DNA from 3 places in the Undibacterium sp. Rencai35W genome. Region 1 is predicted to be linked to each of the others. Evidence: predicted binding sites of a transcription regulator. Region 1 holds the regulator's gene; each other region holds the start of a gene.

Region 1 (2,276 bases):
TACGTGGATATCTTTACCACTGATGTGCAGATTGATGTCTGCTTTATGCCGTTTTTCCTTTTCCCGGAGCTTGTCTACCGTCAGGATGACGGCGATATCAATGACTTGATCGAAGTGTCGCCTGATGCGCTCAAGCTTGTTTTGTACATGTTCACGTATTGCAGGAGTTACTTCGAGGTGATGTCCACTGATGGTGAGATTCATACTACGCTCCTATGGTGATGTTACTTGCTATAAATTTCTTCAGCATTTGCTCTGATGCATCGAGCTAAATTATATATAGCAATACAAAACGTAATTTCAAGGCTTAGTTACAAGACTAAATTACAGGTGTTCATTACAAGGATTTGCGCAGGCTTACTGGAGGAATTTTTAGGGCTTCACGGTATTTGGCAACAGTGCGTCGCGCAATGACCATGCCTTGTTCACCCAGCATGTCTGCAATTTTGCTATCAGAGAGTGGGCTTTTCTGGTCTTCTGCTCCTATCAACTGCTTGATGAGTGCACGTATCGCGGTGGAAGATGCTTCCCCCCCCGTTTCCGTCGCGACATGGCTACCGAAGAAATATTTCAACTCAAACATACCATGCGGGGTAAGCATGTATTTTTGAGTCGTTACACGAGAAATAGTACTCTCGTGTAAACCTAGTGTATCAGCAATTTCGCGCAAAACAAGAGGGCGCATCGCAACCGCACCATGAGTGAAAAAATTACGTTGTCTTTCGACTATCGCTTGTGCAACGCGCAAGATAGTATCGAAACGTTGCCGCATGTTTTTGATCAGCCAGCGCGCTTCCTGCAACTGCGATCCCATCGTCCCGTCACCACGATTTTGTTTCATGATGTTGGCATACATACTATTGACGCGGAGCTTGGGCATGACATCCTGATTCAGCAAAACCTGCCAGCCGTTCGCTGATTTTCTGACAATCACATCAGGGACGACATAGTCTGATGAAGCCGTTGCAAAATCCGCACCTGGCTTAGGATTACACTGGCGAATCACTACCTGCGCCTCACGCAAATCTTCATCATCACAATTGAGAATTTTTTTCAGTTTATTGAAATCTCGCTGTGCAAACAACGTGATATGTTCTTCAACAATCTTCAGCGCCAGGCGACGTGTTACGAAGGGAATCTTAGGTAAGCGTTTGATTTGCAGAGCCAGACATTCCGACGGTGTGCGCGCACCAACCCCGGCAGGATCAAAGCTTTGCAGCATCGTTAATGCGAAAGATAATTCCTCTGGTTCTACACACAACTCAAGCGGCAAACTCGCATGAATTTCATCCAAGGTCTCCATCAGATAACCACTGGGATCCAGCGCATCAATCATCAGTTCAATTAAAGCACGATCACGCGGTTCGCGAATATTCAGCCGCATCTGTTCCAGCAAATGATCTCGCAAACTGGTTTGCGCAGCTTCTAATTGCGGACGTCCATCTTCTTCCTCTGAGGACTTACTGCCTAGCGGCACATCATCAAAGCTCCACTCTTCTTCGTTGGCGCTGGTGCTGTCCGCAGATGAAGCAACTTCCGTGTTATCACCGCTGTCAGCAACTGGAGCGGCAGTCTCGGCACCGACTTCCTGTACTGCAAATTCCGACTCTGAATTATTGCTAGTCGTGCTAATCGCGCCATCGGCCAGCAATCGCACTGCATTATCCATGGGGTCATCAACCCGCTCCAACATGGGGTTATCAGTTAATAGATTTTCCAGTTCCTGATGTAATTCCAGCGTGGATAACTGCAAAAGACGAATTGATTGCTGCAATTGCGGCGTAAGCGCCAGGTGTTGTGAGGTACGTAGTTGCAGGCTTTGTTTCATCATCATCTCGCTTCCCGCTACATGCGGAAATGCTCTCCCAGATAAACCCTGCGTACGGATTCATTCGTGATGATATCTTCCGGCTTGCCACTCGCCAGCACCGCACCTTGATTGATGATGTAAGCGTGATCGCAAATACCCAAAGTTTCGCGCACATTATGATCGGTAATCAACACACCAATACCACGTTCCTTCAGGAAGCGTACGATGCGCTGAATCTCAATCACCGCAATCGGATCAACACCTGCAAAGGGTTCATCCAGCAACACAAAGCGAGGATTTGTTGCCAGTGCCCGGGCAATTTCTACCCGGCGACGTTCGCCGCCAGACAAAGAAAGTGCTTGATTCTCACGTATGCCCTCAATCTGCAAATCGGCCAGCAAAGTATCCAGACGTTTCTCAATTTCGGCTGAATTCAGAAACTTACCATGCTCATCCTTTTGCAACT
Region 2 (2,276 bases), on a different contig from region 1:
TTGGCCAGAGTACTGGCGGTGACTTCTATAGAAATCAAACGTACCCGACGTACGTGTGAAAATGCCACGGCAGCAATTAACGCACTTAGCACTACAGGGACCAAAAAAAACCAATCCGGTGGATTGTATCTAAACACCACATTGACCACTAATACAATGAATACACTGAGTATGACCATCCCTCCAAAGGTTTTACGAAGAATAAATACTAAGCTGGTGAACATGGTGATTTCCTGATGATTGCAATTGTCGCCAAGGTTAGCGAGCATGTTTCAGGGCGTCGCCCGTTATCCGACGAAAGCCAATAAATAGAGATGAACCTTTGTCTTAGCAGGTTGAAAATAGATTATGTGGACAATGCAGGCTCTCTCAAGAGCGTTGAGAGAGCCTGCATTGCACGGGTAAGTACGTGCTGATGAATTCAATACAGGCATACTTCCAACACAAGTCCGCCTTATAAGTCTTAGGCATACAAGATTCGCCAGATAAGATTGCACGGTGGTTTAGGGTGCGTTGGGAACGGCTTTTTTGTATGTCGTGCCCGAGTTTGCCGCTGGCTGAGTGCAACAGCCCCGTAGTTCTATGCGTCACAGCAGTAGTTTGTATTCTGGAATATGATGTTTATAGATTGGCAAGGATATTATCGGTTTTTGGCCGCAGTTTCTAATTCCGCAATCCGCGCTTCAAGAGTATCTAGTTTGGCTCTGGTTTTAGTCAAAACCTGTGCCTGTATATCAAATTCTTCCCTGGTCACCAGGTCTAGCTTGGAGAAGCCTTGGCTCATCATTGCTTTGACATTTTTTTCTATATCTTTGGCGGGGGAGTTCTCTAAAACCTGATTGATTTTAGATTGAATCTCATTGAAAAAATCAGGCTTACTCATAAGAATCCTTGTAATAACTAAAAATTGCACGATACTGGTGCGGTGATGTGGGCTGATTTATTTTGGATTTGCATTAAATTGGTGCGACGCCTTGGTGCAACTTAAAATAAATCGCCTGCTAACTAGTAAAAAGCATTTTATCGTCATTGGAATGATAGCGCATCCCTTGAATCAAATGCGCACATGACGCCGTTTTGTCCGGTGTTGTCAGTGTTTGCTGCGGGAGTATTGAGATTTTGGCGAATTTTATTTCGTTACTTTGTCTAGTTGGCACGACTCCTGCTAATACCAGCTTGGAATTTACGTTTTCTAATCTGTTTATTAACCAAAAGAGGGACGCGCAATGAAAAAACTATTACTCGCCGCTGCAGTTGCCGCATCGTTCGTGGGTAGTTTGGCATACGCAGAAGATGCAAAGCCAGACAATGAAGTCAGTTTCAATATTGGTGCAGTGAGTGACTACCGTTACCGTGGTATTTCACAAACACGTCTGGATCCAGCCTTACAAGGTGGTGCAGACTATACCCATAACCCGACAGGTTTTTATGCCGGTACTTGGTTGTCTACCATCAAATGGACCAAAGATGCGGGCGGTAGTGGCAACGTCGAATGGGATATCTATGCTGGTAAGCGCGGCGAGATCGTCAAAGATATTTCATACGATGTCGGCGTACTCTCTTATGTGTACCCATCCAACGGTTTGAGCAATGTTCCTGGATTTGCTAATGCGAATACCACGGAGATTTATGGTCAGGTTGGTTATGGACCAATCTACGCAAAATATTCCCATTCAGTGACTAATCTGTTCGGCTTCGTCAACAGTAAAAATAGTGGATATCTTGATATTGGCGCCAATGTTGAATTTACTCCTGGTTACACGCTGAATTTGCATGCGGGTCATCAAACAGTGAAAAACAATACGGCGTATGCATACACTGACTGGAAGGTCGGTGTAACAACTGAGTACGCTGGCGTGACGTTTAGTGCTGCCGCGGTTGCAACTCAGGCAGACAGCGCTTTATATGTAACACCTCAAGGTAAATTTACTGGAAAAACAAGTATCGTTTTGTCAGCCCTTAAATCATTTTAAGTAACGCATTATCTAATCGAGGTCAGCATGAAACTGATTACTGCCATTATCAAACCGTTTAAGCTCGATGAAGTGCGTGAAGCACTGTCGGCTATTGGTGTACAAGGGATTACCGTGACTGAAGTTAAAGGTTTCGGTCGTCAAAAGGGACACACTGAGTTGTATCGTGGTGCGGAATATGTGGTCGATTTTCTACCAAAAACAAAAATTGAAGCAGCGGTTGATGATGCAATCGTTGATCGCGCTATTGAGGCGATTGAGGCTGCTGCCCGCACTGGCAAGATTGGTGACGGCAAAATTTTT
Region 3 (2,276 bases), on a different contig from region 1:
TCTATATTTAGTTTGTGTTACGTAGTTAATCTACGTATGCCAAGAACGCGCTCCGATGACGATGTGTTGACAAAGAATGTGTTGCGAATTGTTACGTCGCATTTGTATTAGATATTTCGCTGCATCTACGTGACATACCAAACTGCGAGTATCAACCTACAATATCAATATAAAACTACATTCCAAATTCTCATTAACAAACATAGTTATACGATCATGAACTCTGAAAAAAAACTGGCGATACTTTTTGTCTGCATGGGAAACATCTGCCGTTCGCCAACGGCCGAGGGTGTATTTCGCGCGCGCTCCGACGCAGCAGGTTTAGGTCATCAATTACAGCTCGATTCCGCCGGCACGCATGCGTATCATATTGGTGAACAACCAGATCTGCGATCTCAGCAATTCGCGATGAAACGCGGGATCGACTTATCCAGTCAACGAGCGCGTAAAGTCGTTGCAGATGACTTCGACAAATTCGATTTAATCATCGCGATGGATAAACATAATCTCGCCGTGCTAGAAAAAATCTGCCCCGCGGCATATCAACACAAACTCAGTTTGATGATGAGCTATGCCACTCACAATGATGCAGACGAAGTACCTGATCCCTACTACGGCGGCGCTCGCGGTTTTGATCAGGTACTGGATTACATCGAAGATGCGTCTGATGGTTTGATTGAGGTGCTAAAAAAACCAAATTAATCATCTGACAGAAATCAGCCCGGCCACCTTTACAAAATCTACGAAGGACGCGTGTACAAGCCGAACCATCTATTTTTTATTTTGAACGTGAAGACAAAGATTCATACTGAAAGCCAAATCTCTGTCGAAATTCTTTACAGCATCTATAAATTTCAGTCATGAAAAATAGATAAGGTATTGTTTTTTATCGATATTTTTTTAAGGCATCTTTATTGCTTTAGATAAATACAAAATTTCTTTAAAGGATATCATGATGAAAAAAATCGTCTCTCAACTAGTTGGTATTTTATTACTTGCGGGAACAGTAATATCAGCATCAGCCACCACTATTCATTCGCTTGGAGATCAAGATCCAACAGCATTTGGATTTCATACTAATAATATTTTTTTTGGAAACGCCAGAGGCTGGCGCTTCACAGCAGGTGCGGCTGATATTGAGGTTACACAACTGGGTATAGCCCCTGTAACTGACGGTAGCTATACTCTGACATTGTGGGATTTTGCAACACATACCGAACTTGCCCAAACAACCTTAGGGTCAGTTTTCGGTGCAGATTGGAATTGGGCAAATCTTGAATCTCCTGTACAACTCCTGGCTGGTCATGATTACCTTGTTATGGGGATTTCAAACACCCCTGGTGCTGCTTATTACTTCAGTAATGCCTTACCATCCTCCTGGTATCCTACCGGCGCTATTCAATATGATGACATGCGTTACTGCAATAACTGTACAGCAGACACCTTCCCTACATCGGCTCTTAATCACTACCAATATGGCTTAGTCGATATTGGGTATGAAGTTGGAGGGGCTGCTAGTAATGTCCCTGAACCAAGTTCGATTGCAATGCTTGGGTTAGGTTTAGCGGCACTGACCTTGATTCGTCGAAAAAAATCTATGTAAAGTAATTTAAAAAAACCGGATTTTTTCCGGTTTTTTTTCGCCATTTCTCTCTATATTTGATATGTATCGCTAATAAATAGCATAGCTAAGTAAAACTCATTATGCACCTTGGCATCGAATTGCCATTAGATTGTCATATTTCGCTCTCAAGATAAAAGTGCATAAGATGCTCAATACCGTTTCAAACAAAATGATCATGCTGGGCAGTCAAGCTATCATTCGCTACTCGTTACATCGTCGAGCTTTACAAAACATTCCCGACAACTTATTTGTATATTGGCAAACGACCTCTCATCAAGGATTTCCTGGCATCCCTGTTGATGCCATTTTTTTGTACGCGCGGCAGAAGGTTTGATGATGTTTTTGGTTCCGTTACAGCGACCAGGCTTTGCGTTGCCGTCAAAAGTAACGACTCGGTATGCCATGCCTAGGAAGCCCTGTCGCCAACAGGTCTGGTCCAATTTTGTCTAAAACATTTCGGACGAATCATCCCGCATGTAGAGGCCATGACCATGGCGGATACAGTGAGTCAGGCTATCGCGGCAACTCTGGTAGCAGCGAGACATAGAGAGCGCTCATTACCAATGAAGCACTACGATACCAGCATTATTCACTCTGGACCGACGCTTAAAAATGCCGGGGGAATTTGGCTATCGGATTAATGCCGGTAAAA

The links. Region 1 encodes sigma-54, which starts transcription at its own class of promoters, with help from an activator protein. Its sites were predicted from a motif close to TGGCANGNAANCTGCTTT; they were not measured.
Region 2: ACO0K3_RS10655 (TorF family putative porin) is a predicted target of sigma-54. The motif match lies at 1,152-1,169, and genes of this name have one in related genera.
Region 3: ACO0K3_RS11295 (PEP-CTERM sorting domain-containing protein) is a predicted target of sigma-54. The motif match lies at 904-921, and genes of this name have one in related genera.

What each region holds. Positions count from the first base shown of each region.
Region 1 is NZ_JBMPPC010000002.1:629,572-631,847, forward strand. It holds gene hpf (ribosome hibernation-promoting factor, HPF/YfiA family) at 1-204, opposite strand, end outside; gene ACO0K3_RS06765 (RNA polymerase factor sigma-54) at 338-1,828, opposite strand; gene lptB (LPS export ABC transporter ATP-binding protein) at 1,846-2,276, opposite strand, start outside.
Region 2 is NZ_JBMPPC010000004.1:245,745-248,020, reverse strand. It holds gene ACO0K3_RS10665 (sensor histidine kinase) at 1-224, opposite strand, end outside; gene ACO0K3_RS10660 (accessory factor UbiK family protein) at 641-883, opposite strand; gene ACO0K3_RS10655 (TorF family putative porin) at 1,227-1,973, shown strand; gene ACO0K3_RS10650 (P-II family nitrogen regulator) at 2,001-2,276, shown strand, end outside.
Region 3 is NZ_JBMPPC010000004.1:402,193-404,468, forward strand. It holds gene ACO0K3_RS11290 (low molecular weight protein-tyrosine-phosphatase) at 217-702, shown strand; gene ACO0K3_RS11295 (PEP-CTERM sorting domain-containing protein) at 953-1,603, shown strand.